2 regions of the Kitasatospora sp. NPDC030952 genome follow, and region 1 is predicted to be linked to the other one. Evidence: riboswitches for the same ligand, from Rfam matches in the RefSeq annotation. Region 1 holds a riboswitch; the other holds the start of a gene.
What was found. Region 1 has a riboswitch for glycine ahead of gcvP (aminomethyl-transferring glycine dehydrogenase). Riboswitches for the same ligand answer to the same signal wherever they lie in the genome.
Positions count from the first base shown of each region.

Region 2: linked by a shared signal. The riboswitch ahead of gcvT (glycine cleavage system aminomethyltransferase GcvT) and the one ahead of gcvP (aminomethyl-transferring glycine dehydrogenase) in region 1 are both predicted to bind glycine.

Region 1 is NZ_JBVIFM010000022.1:139,274-147,014, reverse strand. Features, by position in the region: gene ACZ47G_RS31135 (MerR family transcriptional regulator) at 1-410, shown strand, start outside; gene ACZ47G_RS31130 (SanA/YdcF family protein) at 512-1,234, shown strand; gene ACZ47G_RS31125 (DNA polymerase IV) at 1,307-2,692, shown strand; gene ACZ47G_RS31120 (MFS transporter) at 2,842-4,335, opposite strand; gene ACZ47G_RS31115 (PRC and DUF2382 domain-containing protein) at 4,551-5,618, opposite strand; glycine riboswitch at 5,843-5,946, shown strand; glycine riboswitch at 5,948-6,079, shown strand; gene gcvP (aminomethyl-transferring glycine dehydrogenase) at 6,184-7,741, shown strand, end outside.
Region 2 is NZ_JBVIFM010000003.1:46,744-54,484, reverse strand. Features, by position in the region: gene ACZ47G_RS07900 (DHA2 family efflux MFS transporter permease subunit) at 1-71, shown strand, start outside; gene ACZ47G_RS07895 (hypothetical protein) at 76-828, opposite strand; gene ACZ47G_RS07890 (L-serine ammonia-lyase) at 1,026-2,393, opposite strand; gene glyA (serine hydroxymethyltransferase) at 2,592-3,860, opposite strand; gene gcvH (glycine cleavage system protein GcvH) at 3,944-4,324, opposite strand; gene gcvT (glycine cleavage system aminomethyltransferase GcvT) at 4,423-5,559, opposite strand; glycine riboswitch at 5,803-5,908, opposite strand; gene ACZ47G_RS07870 (enhanced serine sensitivity protein SseB C-terminal domain-containing protein) at 6,096-6,902, shown strand; gene ACZ47G_RS07865 (enhanced serine sensitivity protein SseB C-terminal domain-containing protein) at 7,018-7,741, shown strand, end outside.

The DNA of each region.
Region 1 (7,741 bases):
GACTGCTGGAGCCCAGCGTCCGCACCGCGTACCCGGCGACCAGTCAGCGGCTCTACAGCTTCCTCGACGTCCTGCTGCTGAAGATCGTCAAGCGGCTGCTCGACGCGGGCGTCTCCTTGCAGAACATCCGGGTGGCCGTCGCCCATCTGCAGTCCGCCGAACAGGCCGACCTGGCCGGGCTGACGCTGATGTGTGACGGTGCGACGGTGTACGAGTGCACCACGCCGCAGCAGGTGGTCGATCTGCTGAAGGGTGGTCAGGGGGTGTTCGGCATCGCGGTGGGAGCGGTCTGGCACGAGCTGGAGCTGACCCTCGGTCGGCTGCACGCGGAGCGGACCGACACCGGCGAGACGCTGGTCGGCAACGATCCGGCGGACGAGCTGGCGCAGCGGCGCAACCGGGCGGTCTGACCGGGCGATCGTTTTCGACGGGGCCGTGGGCCCGGACGGGGAACCGTTCCGGCTCACGGCCTCGTCGTGTTGCCTGGTGAAAGCGATCGAGGGAGGGGCACGTGGAGGTCGGCGCCGGGATATCGGAGCTGGTGCGGCGTCGGGCCGGGGGGCTCCGGGCGCGGCTGCGGGAGCGCCGGACGCAGCGCAGGGTCTTCCAGGCGGCGACGCTGCTGTGCTCGCTGGCGCTGGCGCCCAGTGCCTGGCTGTGGATCGCGGCGGGGGACCGGGTGGGCACGGTGGAGAGCGCGCCCTCGGCGCCGGTCGCGGTGGTCTTCGGCGCCGGGCTGGACCAGGGCAAGCCGTCGCCGTACCTGGAGCACCGGCTGGTGGCGGCACTGGACCTGTACCGGGAGGGCAAGGTGAAGGCCGTCCTGGTGACCGGGGACAACGGGCGGACCGAGTACGACGAGCCGGACGCGATGTACCAGTACCTGACCGAGCACGGGATCCCGGCGGACCGGGTGGTGCGGGACTACGCCGGCTTCGACACCTGGAACTCCTGCACCCGGGCGCACCGGATCTTCGGGGTGGACCGCGCGGTGCTGGTCAGCCAGGACTTCCACGTCCGGCGGGCGCTGGCGCTGTGCGAGGCGGCGGGCATCCGCTCGTACGCGGTCGGTGTGCCGGAGCTGCACGACAACACCTGGCTGTACGGCGGGCTGCGGGAGGTCGCCGGGGCGGGAAAGGCGGCGGTGAACGTGTGGCTGCGGCCGGACCCGGTGTTCCTCGGGCCCACGGAGGACGGCATCCCGAAGGCGCTGGCCCAGGCCGCGAAGCGGTAGCGGCGAGCGGCCGGCCGTGGGGCGTCGGCCGGGTTCGTACGCACTGTCGGACCCGTGCGCGATGATCGGCGGGTGCGATCTCTGCCGAGCATCATCCACCTCGACATGGACGCCTTCTTCGCGGCGGTGGAGCAGGCGGCCAAGCCGAGCCTGCGCGGCAAACCGGTGGTCGTCGGCGGGCTCGGCGGGCGCGGGGTGGTGTCCACGGCCTCGTACGAGGCGCGCACGTTCGGGGTGCACTCGGCGATGCCGATGGCGCAGGCGCGGCGGCTGTGCCCCAACGCGGCGTTCCTGGCCGGGCGGTTCGAGGCGTACCGGCAGAACAGCGAGATCGTGATGGGGCTGCTGCGCGAACTGTCGCCGCTGGTGCAGCCGCTGAGCCTGGACGAGGCCTTCGTCGACCTGGAGGCCGGTCCGTACGGTCCGGCGCTGACGGAGGCGGACCACGAGACCGGGGAGCAACTGGTACTGGCCCTGGCGGAGGACCTGCGGGCGGACATCCAGCGGTTCACCGGGCTGACCGGCTCGGTGGGGGCGGCGGGCTCCAAGCTGATGGCGAAGATCGCCTCCGAGCAGGCCAAGCCGAACGGGCTGGTGCTGATCGAGCCCGGGCAGGAGCGGGCCGTGCTCGGGCCGATGCCGGTCCGGGCGCTGCCCGGGATCGGGCCGGCCACCGAGCAGGTGCTGCGGCGGGCCGGGCTGAGCACGGTGGCCGACCTGGCGGAGGCGGGGGAGGCGGAGCTGGTCCAGCTGCTCGGGCGGGCGCACGGCGCCGGGGTCTTCCAGATGTCCATAGGACTGGACGAGCGGCCGGTGGTGGCCGACCAGGACGCCAAGTCGGTCTCGGTGGAGGACACCTACGAGGTGGACCTGGCCGACCGGGACCGGGTGCTGCGCGAGGTGGAGGCGCTGGCCGGCCGGTGCGTGCGGCGGCTGCGGGCGGCCGGGCGTTCGGGGCGGACGGTGGTGCTCAAGGTGCGGCGCTTCGACTTCTCGACCCTGACCCGCTCGGAGACCCTGGGCGGGCCCACCGACGACCAGGCGGTGATCACCGCGACGGCGCGGCGCCTGGCGGAGCAGGTGGACATCACCGGCGGGGTCCGGCTGCTCGGGGTGGGCGTGGCCCAGCTGGCCGACTACACCCAGGAGGACCTGTTCGCCCAGGCGCTCCGGGAGGAGGCGGCGGAGCACGCCGAGGTCGCCGAGGCGGCGGTGGCCGAGGAGGAGCCGGAGGAGCCCGTGGTGCGGCGCTGGATGCCCGGACAGGACGTCCGGCACGCCGAGTGGGGGCCGGGCTGGGTGCAGGGCAGCGGGGTCGGGCGGGTGACCGTGCGGTTCGAGACGCCGTGGAGCGGGCCGGGGCGGGTGCGGACCTTCTCGGTGGACGATCCGGAGCTGGAGCCGGCCCGGCCGCTGCCGCTGCGGCAGGCCGAGGAGCCCGCCGGCGACGGGGAGTGAAGCGGGAGAACGCGGAACGGCCCCACCCGGTAGGAGTACCGGGTGGGGCCGCATACCGTGCCGGTCCCCGGACGGTCGTGATGCCCTCGCGACCGAGCGGAGGCCGGGCCCGCGCGTCCTGTCCCTGAGCGCGCGGGCCGGACGCCTCGTCAGGCGTCGGTCTTGGCCAGCTCGGGGCTGGAGTCCTGCCGGGCCGAGCCGCCGGCGACGGCGGTGACGGCCGGCTTGACGGTACGGATCAGGAAGGGGACGACGCCGGCGATGACGCAGATGACGGCCGTGGTCCAGAACGCGTGCTTGTAGGCGTCCAGGGTGGGGATCTGCACCGGCAGCTTGATCGGGAACTTCATGGTGTCACCGGTCAGGATGGCGGTCATCACGGCGGTGCCGATCGCGCCGCCGACGGTGCGGAGCACGGAGTTCATGCCGTTGGCGATGCCGCTCTGCTCGACCGGGACGGCGCCGTTGATGAAGGCGGGCATCGCGGCGAAGGCGAGGCCGATACCGAGGCCGAAGATGGCGGAGGCGGTGTAGATGTCGCCTTCGGCGCTGTGGCGCAGCGCCAGGTAGGCCATCGCGATCGCGCCGAGGACGCCGCCGAGGACCAGCGGCAGGCGCGGGCCGCGGCGGGCGATCAGCACGGCGCCGACCGGGGCGGCCACCATCGAGCCGATCGCGGACGGCAGCAGCATCACGCCGGCGTGCAGGACGGTCGCGGTGAAGCCGTAGTGGGCCAGCTTCTCCGGGGTCTGGGCGAAGTTGCTGATGACCATGAACGAGCCGTACATGCCGAAGCCGATGAGCAGACCGGCCAGGTTGGTGAAGGCGACGGCCGGGCGGCCCATCATCTTCAGGTCCACCAGCGGGTGGGCGACCTTGGTCTCGATGACGCCCCAGATCAGGGCGACCACGGCGGCGACGGCGAACAGGCCGAGGGTCTTGGTGGAGGTCCAGCCCCAGTGGTTGCCCTGGCTGACGGCGACCAGCAGCGCGGAGAGCCAGGCGGCCAGGGTGATGGCGCCGAGCGGGTCGGCGCCGCCCTCCTTGTCGACGACCGGGTCGGACGGGACGCGGAAGGCGACCAGGGCGACCGCGAGCAGGCCGAAGGCCAGGCCCATCCAGAAGATCGACTTGTAGTTCCAGTGCTCCAGCAGCAGGCCGGTCGCGACCAGGCCGAGGCCGGAGCCGACGCCCATCGAGGCGCTGATGGCGGCGACGCCGCCGGTCACCTTCTGCTTGGGCAGCTCGTCACGGACGATGCTGATCGCCAGCGGCATCACGCCACCGCCGGCGCCCTGGAGGACGCGGGCGACGATCAGCCAGGTGAAGGAGTGGGTGCTGACCGCCAGCGCCGAACCGGCGACCAGGCCGGCCAGCGAGATCAGCAGCATGGGCTTGCGGCCCCGGAGGTCGCCGAAGCGGCCCAGCAGGGGAGTCAGCACGGCCGCGGACAGCAGGTTGGCGGTCATCAGCCAGGTGATGTTGGAGCCGGAGACGTCCAGTTCCTTGGCCAGCGACGGCAGGATCGGTACGACCGCGGTCTGCACCACGCTGAACGACAGCATCGCCAGGATGAGGGCCGGCAGGACCCGGGCGTTGCTCTGCTTCTCGGCCGCGGTGGTGGGCTGTGGTGCCTCACTCACGGTTGCTTCCTCCCGTACATAGTGAATGAACTGAAGTAACTGTGCAGGGAGATACTTCAGAGTGTCAAATATCGAGTGGTTAAGGTTTGGCAAAGGGGAAGGCTTTGCCTTCGGCGGACCGGGCGTTGACGGCCGGTCGGGTGGGCTCGGCGCGGGGGCGGGCACGGCGAAGGGCCCCGGACCGGAGTCCGAGGCCCTTGCTGGTGCGGGGTCGGTCAGACCAGGGGGCGCAGCGCGGACGGGCGGGCGCCGTCGATGACCGGGGCGTCCGGCTCGGCGGCCGCGGCGGTGTCGTCGTGGACCTCGACGTTCTCGCGGCGGAGCTCGTCCTGGACGACCTCCTCCGCGGTGTAGCGCTCCACCACCAGGCGGACCCGCTCGATCGGGGCGAGGTACTTGCGGACCACCGGCCGCTCCTCACGGAGGGTGACCTCCTCCACCGCCTCGGCGATCTCCTTCTCGGTGAGCGAGGCGCGCTCGGCGTCGCCGACCGGCATCCGCTCCACCCGGACCCGCTCGCGGACCACCGGGACGCGGCGCTCGACCTGCTCGCTGGTCACGTACTTGCGCAGCTTCGCGGTGCCCAGGACGTGCCACTCGGTGGTGATGTCCAGGCGCTCCTCGCGGCAGGTGATCTCGACCGGGCCGTTGGGGGCCGAGGCGGCGGCGGTGCCGGTCGGATCGACCGCGGACGGGACCGGCTGGTGCTTCGGCTCGACCACCGGGGTGGCGGTCGGCGCGGTCACCGTGCCGTTGGCGACCGGTGCGGGGGTGCTGAGGGTCCGCACGTGGGCCTCCGTGGCGGTGTCGGTGCTGGTGGTCGTCGCGGTGGCGACGGTGGTCATGGTCGGGCCGGGTTCGGGGGAGTGGAAGGCGAGCGGCTTGGCGACCGCGGCGGCCGTGGTGGTGCCGAAGTCGAGGTCGGGCTGGGCCGCCCGGGCGGGCTCACCGTTGGCCGGGTGGCCGTCCGCCGGGGTGTCGAGCCCGTAGTAGCGGTAGAGCTGGAGCTCCTGGGCGGGCGAGAGGTGCTGGCCCACGCCGAAGTCCGGCGAGTCCTTGACCAGCGACTTGTCGTAGGGCACCCGGAGTTCTTCGCCGGAGAACTCGCTCGTGGTGAGCGGGACGAAGGCGTCCCGGCCGAAGATGCCGGTGCGGACGGCCGCCCACTCCGGCCGGCCGGTGGCGTCGTCGAGGTACACCTCGTCGATCGTGCCGATCTTGTCTCCGTTGCGGTCGACCGCCTTGTGGCCGATGAGGTCTCGGGGGTCGATGTCGGTCTGCACTCTTTCCTCCAAGCGCTGCGCCTGCGGAACTCCCGCAGGTAAGGCGGCCGGAGCACCCGTCCCGTCCGCCACTTCACACCAAAAGCCATGAACCGGACGTGCGCGACCGGGGTGCGGCCGGACGGGTCCGCGCTGCTCCGTACGGGGGACGCGCGTAGACCCGGAGTCGACCCGACGCACCCGTGATCGCAGGGCCGCCCGCTGGTACCCTGGGCCGCGACCGCCGAGCCCGCTCGGGAGAGTCCCCGACAGCGAAAACCGCTGGTCGAGGCGCCGAAGGAGCAACTCCTCCCCGGAATCTCTCAGGCATCCGTACCGTGCGGGATAGGTCACTCTGGAAAGCAGGGCAGGAGCGTCGGCGCGGGAGCCGGCGATCACCACCCTCACCGACGGTGCAAGCCGACGGAGCGCCACAGCGCGACGTGCGGGCGAAGCTCTCAGGTCCCGATGACAGAGGGGGAGGCCTTTCGGGTCCGTCCGCCCAGGCCGGTCCGCTGTCCGCAGCGGCGTCGGCCGGTCGGCGTGCGTACCCCCGCCGGTCCGTGACCAGGAGGCCTCGACCACCATGAACGCCCAGCCGAACGCGGGACGCCCCACCAGCGCCTCGACCCTCACCGAGCTTGAGCTGGCCAGCCCCTTCGAGAACCGCCACATCGGCCCCGACGCCGCCGCGCAGGAGAAGATGCTGGCGTCCGTCGGCTACGGCTCGCTGGACGAGCTCGCCGCCACCGCCGTTCCCGAGGCGATCCGTTCCATCACCGCCCTGGACCTGCCCGCGGGCCGCAGCGAGGCGCAGGTCCTCGCCGAGCTGCGCGAGCTGGCCGGCCGCAACCAGGTGCTCCAGCCGATGATCGGCCTGGGCTACTACGGCACCTTCACCCCGCCGGTGATCCTGCGCAACGTCATGGAGAACCCGGCCTGGTACACGGCCTACACCCCGTACCAGCCGGAGATCTCGCAGGGCCGCCTGGAGGCGCTGCTCAACTTCCAGACCCTGGTCTCCGACCTGACCGGCCTGCCCACCTCCGGCTCCTCGCTGCTGGACGAGGGCACCGCGGCCGCCGAGGCGATGGCGCTGGCCCGCCGCGTGACCAAGGTCAAGGGCGGCGTCTTCCTGGTCGACGCCGAGACCCTGCCGCAGACCGTCGCGGTGATCAACACCCGCGCCGTGCCGACCGGTGTCGAGGTCGTCGTCGCCGACCTGTCCGGGGGCATCCCGGCCGAGATCGCCGAGCGCGGCGTCTTCGGCGTGCTGCTGCAGTACCCGGGCGCCACCGGCGTGGTCCGCGACCTCACCCCGGTGATCGAGCAGGCCCACGGGCTGGGCGCGATCGTCGCCGTCGCCGCCGACCTGCTGGCGCTGACCCTGCTCAAGTCCCCGGGCGCGCTGGGCGCCGACATCGCCTGCGGCACCTCGCAGCGCTTCGGCGTGCCGATGGGCTTCGGCGGTCCGCACGCCGGCTACCTCTCGGTGCGCGCCGAGTACGCCCGCTCGCTGCCCGGCCGCCTGGTCGGCGTCTCCGTCGACGCCGACGGCAACCGCGCCTACCGCCTGGCGCTGCAGACCCGTGAGCAGCACATCCGCCGCGAGAAGGCCACCAGCAACATCTGCACCGCCCAGGTGCTGCTCGCCGTGATGGCCTCGATGTACGCCGTCTACCACGGCCCGGACGGCCTGGCCGACATCGCCCGGCGCACCCACCGCTACGCCGCCGCCCTCGCCGAGGGCCTGCGGGCCGGCGGCGTCGAGCTGCTGCACGGCGAGTTCTTCGACACCGTCACCGCCGTCGTCCCGGGCCGCGCCGCCGAGATCGCCGCGGCCGCCCGCGCCAACGGCATCAACGTGTTCCAGGACGGCGAGGACCGGATCTCGGTCTCCACCGACGAGACCACCACCCGCGAGCACCTGGCCGGCGTCTGGGCCGCGTTCGGCGTCCCCGCGGTCGAGGTCGCCGAGGCCGCCGACGCGCTGCCCGCCGCGCTGCTGCGCGCGGACGAGTACCTGACCCACCCGGTCTTCCACAGCCACCGCTCGGAGACCGCCATGCTGCGCTACCTGCGCCGCCTGTCGGACCGGGACTACGCGCTGGACCGCGGCATGATCCCGCTGGGCTCCTGCACCA
Region 2 (7,741 bases), on a different contig from region 1:
CGAACCCGAACCCGGAGCTGGAACCGGAGCCGGAGCCGAGCCCCGAGCCGGAGACGGCCTCACGGCCCTGAGGCCTCACGGGCACCGGCCGGCGAAGCAGAAGGAGGCGACCTCCGACTGCAGCAGCTCGCGCAGCGGGGTGGGCCAGCCGTCCTCCGGTCCCGCCACCAGGACGGACCAGGTGGTGCCGTCCGGCCCGACCAGCACGTGTTCGACGGCCCGGCGGACGCCGGAGCCGGCCAGGTCGTAGGCGTACTCCAGCTCGGCGCTGCCGCCCGCGGTCCGTTCCAGCCGGATCCGGTGGTAGCCGGGGAACCGGGCCGGGTTGCGGGCGAGGTCCCCGTCGGTTTCCACAGCCTGCTGGTACGGGGGGTTGCCGTCCATCACGAACACCTGGATCAGGCTGCGATGGTCGGGGGAGTCGTAGAACACCGAGGTGCCGTCGACGCGCCGCTGCCAGCCGTCGGGGACGAGGAGGGTGAACCCGGCCGGGTCCGGCACCGGCGTCAGGTGCGGCCCGACGGGGCCGGTCGGCGCGGCGGGATAGGTGGGCGCAGCGGGATCGGTCGGCGCGGCCGGGTCGGTCGAGCCGGTCGGACCGAGGCCGGAGGTGGGCGGCGTGGCCACGACGGCCGGCCGGTCTACGTCGTCGGGGCGGTCCAGCAGGTACCAGCCGCCGCCCGCGAGCACCCCGGCCAGCACCCCGGTGCCGGCGGCGATCAGCACCCGCACCCACCGGCGCCGCAGCGGCCCGACCAGCGACGGCACCAAGGGCGGCGGTGCCAAGGGCGGCGGCGGTCGGCGCGGCTCCGGCGGCTGGAACGACATCCGTCTCCCCTCCGGCGTGGACCGACCCGCCGCGATTATCGCGCCGCCGGCCCCGCCACGACCAGAGGGCGGCCGGGGAGCACCCGGGGAGCATCCAGGGAGCACCCAGGGAGCGCCAAGAGACACGAGTGGCCCCCGGACGGTACGGGGTTCCGCCCGGGGGCCACTCGTCACAATCCCTGGTCAGTGCACGGCGATCAGCACTCGATGACGTTCACGGCGAGGCCGCCGCGCGAGGTCTCCTTGTACTTGATCTTCATGTCGGCCCCGGTCTCCTTCATCGTCTTGATCGCCTTGTCCAGCGAGACGTGGTGGCGCCCGTCGCCGCGCAGCGCCATCCGGGCCGCGGTGACGGCCTTGACCGACGCCATGCCGTTGCGCTCGATGCAGGGGATCTGGACCAGGCCGCCGACCGGGTCGCAGGTGAGGCCGAGGTTGTGCTCGATGCCGATCTCGGCGGCGTTCTCGACCTGCTCGGGGGTGCCGCCGAGGACCTCGGCGAGGCCGCCCGCGGCCATCGAGCAGGCGGAGCCGACCTCGCCCTGGCAGCCGACCTCGGCGCCGGAGATGGAGGCGTTCTCCTTGAAGAGCATGCCGATGGCGCCGGCCGCGAGCAGGAAGCGGACGATGCCGTCGTCGTCGGCGCCCGGGATGAAGTTCAGGTAGTAGTGCAGGGTGGCGGGGATGATCCCGGCCGCACCGTTGGTCGGGGCGGTGACCACCCGGCGCCCGGAGGCGTTCTCCTCGTTGACCGCCATCGCGTAGAGGGTGACCCACTCCATCGCGTTGGCCGGCCCGATCCCCTCGGCGCGCAGCGCCCGGGCGCCCGCGGCGGCCCGGCGGCGGACCTTCAGGCCGCCCGGCAGGATGCCCTCGCGGCTCATGCCGGCCCGCACGCACTCCTGCATCACGGACCAGATCTCCAGCAGCCCGGTGCGGATCTCCTCCTCGCTGCGCCAGGCCTTCTCGTTCTCCAGCATCAGGCCGGAGATCGACAGCCCGGTCTCCCGGCTGAGCCGGAGCAGTTCGTCGCCGGTGCGGAAGGGGTACTTCAGCACGGTGTCGTCGGGCTTGACCCGGTCCGCGCCGATCGCGTCCTCGTCCACCACGAAGCCGCCGCCGACCGAGTAGTAGGTCTTCTCCAGCAGCGCCGAGCCGTCCGCCGCGTACGCCCACAGGGTCATCCCGTTGGCGTGGTACGGCAGCGAGCGGCGCCGGTGCAGGACGAGCTGGTTGTCGGTGTCGAAGTCGATCGGGTGCTCGCCGAGCAGGTTGAGGCGCTTCTCGGCGGTGATCCGCTCGACGTCCTTGTCCGCCTGGTCGACGTCGACGGTGCGGGGCGAGTTGCCCTCCAGGCCCAGCAGGACGGCCTTCGGGGTGCCGTGGCCGTGGCCGGTGGCGCCCAGTGAGCCGTACAGCTCGGCGCGCACCCCGGTCACCCGGTCCAGCAGGCCTTCGGAGCGCAGGCGGCGGGCGAACATCCGGGCGGCGCGCATCGGGCCGACGGTGTGGGAGCTCGACGGGCCGATGCCGATGGAGAAGAGGTCGAAGACGCTGATGGCCACGGGGACGTCCTTGTCTGGGTCTCGTGGAAGGACAAAGCGGGTGCATGGGACGGGGCACCGCGCGCGTACTGTCCAGTGTGCGCGGTGCCCCGGAAACGGCAGGTGGCCGGGCGCCGTGAGGCCGGTCACCCTCCTCCGACGATCCGACGATCAGAAGACCAAGCGGTCAGATGGCCAGACGGCCGGAGGATCAGACGATCAGAGGTTGGGGTAGAGCGGGTACTTCTCGGCCAGGGCGGTGACCCGGGCCTTCAGCGCGGTGGCGACGGTCTCGTCGAAGGCGGGCTTGAGCGCCTCGGCGATGATGTCGGCGACCTCGCGGAAGTCCTCGGCCTGGAAGCCGCGGGTGGCCAGGGCCGGGGTGCCGATCCGCAGGCCCGAGGTGACCATCGGCGGGCGGGGGTCGTTCGGGACGGCGTTGCGGTTGACGGTGATGCCGACCTCGTGCAGCCGGTCCTCGGCCTGCTGGCCGTCGAGCTGGCTGTTGCGCAGGTCGACCAGGACCAGGTGGACGTCGGTGCCGCCGGACAGCACGGACGCGCCGGCCTCGGCGACGTCGGCCTGCAGCAGGCGCTCGGCGAGGATCCTGGCGCCGTCCAGGGTGCGCTGCTGGCGCTCCTTGAACTCCTCCGAGGCGGCGACCTTGAAGGCGACGGCCTTGCCCGCGATGACGTGCTCCAGCGGACCGCCCTGCTGGCCGGGGAAGACCGCGGAGTTGATCTTCTTGGCGTACTCGGCCTTGGACAGGATGACGCCGCCGCGCGGGCCGCCCAGGGTCTTGTGGGTGGTGGTGGTGACCACGTCCGCGTACGGCACCGGGTTCGGGTGCAGGCCCGCGGCGACCAGGCCGGCGAAGTGCGCCATGTCGACCATGAGCAGCGCGCCGACCTCGTCGGCGACCCGGCGGAACGCGGCGAAGTCGAGCTGGCGCGGGTAGGCGGACCAGCCGGCGATGATCAGCTTCGGCTGGTGCTCCTTGGCCAGGCGCTCGACCTCGGCCATGTCGACCTGGCCGGTCTTCTCGTCGACGTGGTACGCGACCACGTTGTAGAGCTTGCCGGAGAAGTTGATCTTCATGCCGTGGGTCAGGTGACCGCCGTGGGCCAGGTTCAGACCCAGGATGGTGTCGCCCGGCTGGATCAGCGCGAACATCGCGGCGGCGTTGGCCTGGGCGCCCGAGTGCGGCTGGACGTTGGCGTGCTCGGCGCCGAACAGGGCCTTGATCCGGTCGATCGCGATCTGCTCGACCACGTCGACGTGCTCGCAACCGCCGTAGTAGCGGCGGCCGGGGTAACCCTCGGCGTACTTGTTGGTGAGCACCGAACCCTGGGCCTCCATGACCGCCACCGGGGCGAAGTTCTCGGAGGCGATCATCTCCAGCGTGGTCTGCTGGCGGTGCAGCTCGGCGTCGACCGCGGCGGCGATCTCCGGGTCGAGGGCGTGCAGGGACTGGTTGAGAACCGTCATGGTGTGGTCTTCCCGGGGAGGAGAGCGGAGGGACGGTGGGGTGCGGGACGGACCGCCGTGCTGCGGCCCGTCCCGGCGGGGGCTCAGCCCTCGGCGTGGGTGAGCGCGTCGTACTCGGCGGCGCTGAGCAGCGTGTCGGTGGCCTCCACGCGGACCTTGAACAGCCAGCCGCCCTCGAACGGGGCGCTGTTGACCAGGCTGTTGTCGTCCAGGACGTCCTGGTTGACCTCGGTGACCTCGCCGGTCACCGGGGAGTACAGGTCGCTGACCGACTTGGTCGACTCCAGCTCGCCACAGGTGTCGCCGGCGGTCACGGTGTCGCCGACCTCGGGGAGCTGCACGTAGACGATGTCACCGAGGGCGTCGGCGGCGTGCTTGGTGATGCCGACCGTCGAGACACCGTCCTCGGCGGCCGTCAGCCACTCGTGCTCCTTGGTGTACTGCAGGTGCTGGGGGTTGCTCATGGCGTCATTCTCCAGGATGGGAAGCGGGTACGACGCAGCGGGCCGCCGCGCGGACGGCTCCGACGTGCGCCTATGGGAAAACCGGGGTCGGCAGGGCCTCAGCGGGCGCGCTTGTAGAACGGCAGCGCCACGACCTCGACCGGCTCGTGCTTGCCGCGCACGTCCACCGCGACGGCGGTGCCGGGGGCGGCGTGGGCCGCGTCGACGTAGGCCATCGCGATCGGCTTGCCCAGGGTCGGGGACGGCGCGCCCGAGGTGATCCGGCCGATCGGGGCGCCGTCGGCGGAGACCACGGTGTACTCGGCGCGCGGGACCCGCTTGCCCTCGGAGACCAGGCCGACCAGCACCTTCGGTGCCCCACCCTGAGCACGCAGCGACTCGGCCGCGGCGGCGGCCTGCTCCAGCGCCTTGCGGCCGACGAACGCGCCCTCGTTGGTGGTCTTGTCGAAGCGGACGACCCGGCCCAGGCCGGCGTCGAACGGGGTCAGGTCGGTGGACAGCTCGTGCCCGTACAGCGGCATGCCCGCCTCCAGGCGCAGCGTGTCGCGGCAGGACAGGCCGCACGGGACCAGGCCGCGGCCCTCGCCGGCGGCGGTCAGCGCCTGCCAGACCGGCTCGGCGTCGACCGGCCGGCAGAAGATCTCGAAGCCGTCCTCGCCGGTGTAGCCGGTGCGGGCCAGCAGCACCTCCTTGCCGGCCACCTGGGCCGGGAGGATCGCGTAGTACTTCAGGCCGGGCAGGTCGGCGTCGGTGGTCTCCGCCAGGATGGCGGTGGCCTCCGGGCCCTGGACGGCGATCAGCGCGTAGGTGTCGCGGTCGTCGGTGACGACGGCGTCGAAGCCCTTGGCGCGGGCGATCAGCTCGTCCAGCACCAGCTGGGCGTTGGAGGCGTTGGCGACGACCAGGAAGGCGTCCGCGCGCAGGCGGTAGACGATCAGGTCGTCCAGGATGCCGCCGTCCTCGGCGCAGATCATGGTGTAGCGGGCGCGCAGCTCGCCGAGCGCGGAGACGAAGCCGACCAGCGCGTGGTCCAGCATCTCGCCGGCCTGCGGGCCGGTGACGGTGATCTCGCCCATGTGCGAGAGGTCGAACAGGCCGGCCTTGGTGCGGACGGCGAGGTGCTCCTCGCGCTCGCTGCCGTAGCGCAGCGGCATGTCCCAGCCGGCGAAGTCGGTCATGGTCGCGCCGAGGGCGCGGTGCAGCGCGTCGAGCGCGGTCAGGCGGAGGGACGACATGGCCAGGAACTCCTCGGTCGGGGCACTCAGGGGCGCGCGCCGGACCGGACCCGCTCGGGGCCGACCCCGCGCGCGGGCATGCGGCGGCGTGGGTCTCCCCATCTGTCGTCGAACCTGAGAGCTTCGCCGCCCGCCTGCCCTCAGCCGGTGCCAGCATCGGCTGGTTCCAGCATCGGGGACAGGGCGGCGGCTTGCACCGTGGGTGGGCGTACGGCGGGGCCGTACGCCGCTTTCCAGATGTGCCTAACCCGCGCGGTAGGGGGGCCTGAGAGATTCCGGGGAGGACTTGCTCCTTCGGCGCCGGCCGTGCCCCGATGAGGGGCACTCCGGGCTCTCCCGCGCGGGTTCGAGCGGCCGGTGTGGAGTTGTGGGGGCCCGCGGCGCATGCCGTCGGACGCGCACATCATGGCACGTCCTCGCGGAGGAGGGGAGAGGGGACCCGGTCACACGACGCCAAGGCGAACACGGGCCCTAAACTCTTGCGCGTCGGCGCAGCAGTGGGCGGCCGACCCGGCGGCAGGCCGGATCGGCGGCGCATGGAGTACCCGGTGGAGCAGCAGCAGGGGTGGGGCGGGCCGGAGGCGGCGCCGTCGGGCGGCGCGTGGCCGGCGAACGAGCTGGAGCAGGTGCTGACGGCCGCGCTGGGCGACCCGGGGGCGACCCCGCGGGTGGTCGAGGTGCTGGCCCGCAGCCAGGTGTGGATCCCGCTGCCGGCCGGGGGCGACCCGGCCGGGCAGGGGCTGGACCTGCCGACCATCGAACTGGCCGGGGCCCCGTACGTGCCGGTGTTCTCCTCCCAGGAGGTGTTCCTGCGGCAGGCGCCGGGGATGGCGTTCGCGGTCGCGCCGGCCTGGGAGTTCGCCCGCGGGCTGCCGCTGGGCGTGGGCATCGCGGTCAACCCCGAGGCGGCGGTGGGCATCCCGGTGCCGCCGCAGGGGGTGGCCGAGCTGCGCCGCGGCCCGCGCGGGGACCGCTGGGAGCACACCGAGAACGCGCCGGAGGGGCCGACCGGTGGCCGGGTGGCGCTGCGCGAGCCGGTTCCGGGCGAGGACCCGGAGTACTTCCTGGCCGCGTGCCGGGCCGAACTGTCGTCCCTGCCCGGAGTGTTGACCGCGCGCCGGGCACTGGCCAGCATCGAGGGCGAGCCGACGGTGATGTTCGTGGGGGTCCAGCTGGATCCGGCGGCCCCGGCCGACCCGGGCGCGGTGAACGAGGCGCTCGGGCGGGCGCTGGGAACCGCGCCGCTGCCGGGGGGCGTCCACCTCGTGCTGCTCGACCTCGCCGACGACCCGGTGGTCGAGTGGCTGCTGACCCGGGTCATGCCCTTCTACTCGCGGGTGTGAGCGGGGATCGTTCACAGGCACGTCGCCGTGGCGGCGGCCGGTGCGGCGCCATAGGGTGCGTGCAGGCGGCTGACGGGCCGGCGGGTTCAGGAAAGAGGCGCGGCGAGGTGGGCGCATGAGTGCGGGAACGGGAGCGGGCGGGGTGCCGGGGCCCTGGGGCCAGGCACCGGCCGGGCACCCGGCAGCGGATCCGGGCGTGTTGGAGCAGGCTCTGCGCGAGGTCGCGCCGGAGCGCTACGACGCGTACGAGCGGCTGCTGCACGCGCTGGCCGAGGGCCGGGTCTGGATGCTGCTCTGGCACGGCACGCCGGGCAGCCCGGACGCGCAGTACGGGAACATGGAGATCAGCGGCCACGGTTACGCGCCGGCCGTCACCTCGCCCGAGCAGCTGACGGCCTCCGGCTGGGCGCGGGCCCATGAGGTCATCTCCGGGCGGGAGATCGCCGCCTCGCTGTACCGCACCCGCTGGGGCCTGTGGCTCAACCCGCACGCGCCGGGCGGCGGGGTGGGGGTGCCGTGGGCGGACCTGCGGCGGGTCGCCGCGGGCCTGGACCGGCTGCCGGCCGGGCCGTTGAAGCTGAGCGAGCCGCAGGTGAACGCCCAGCAGTTCTTCGCGCTGCTGGAGCGGCAGGCCGGCGAGGTGCGCGCGGTGCGGGCGCTGCGCCGGGCCTGGGTGCAGCCGGCGGTGGGGGAGCCGTACCTGGCGATCGGCCTGGACCTGTACGAGAGTTCGCCGCCGGCCGTGGAGGCGGTGCGGGCGCTGATGCAGCGGGCGATCGCGGTGGCCCCGGAGGGGCTCGCGGTGTCCACGGTGGCGATGGCGGACGAGTACGACCCGG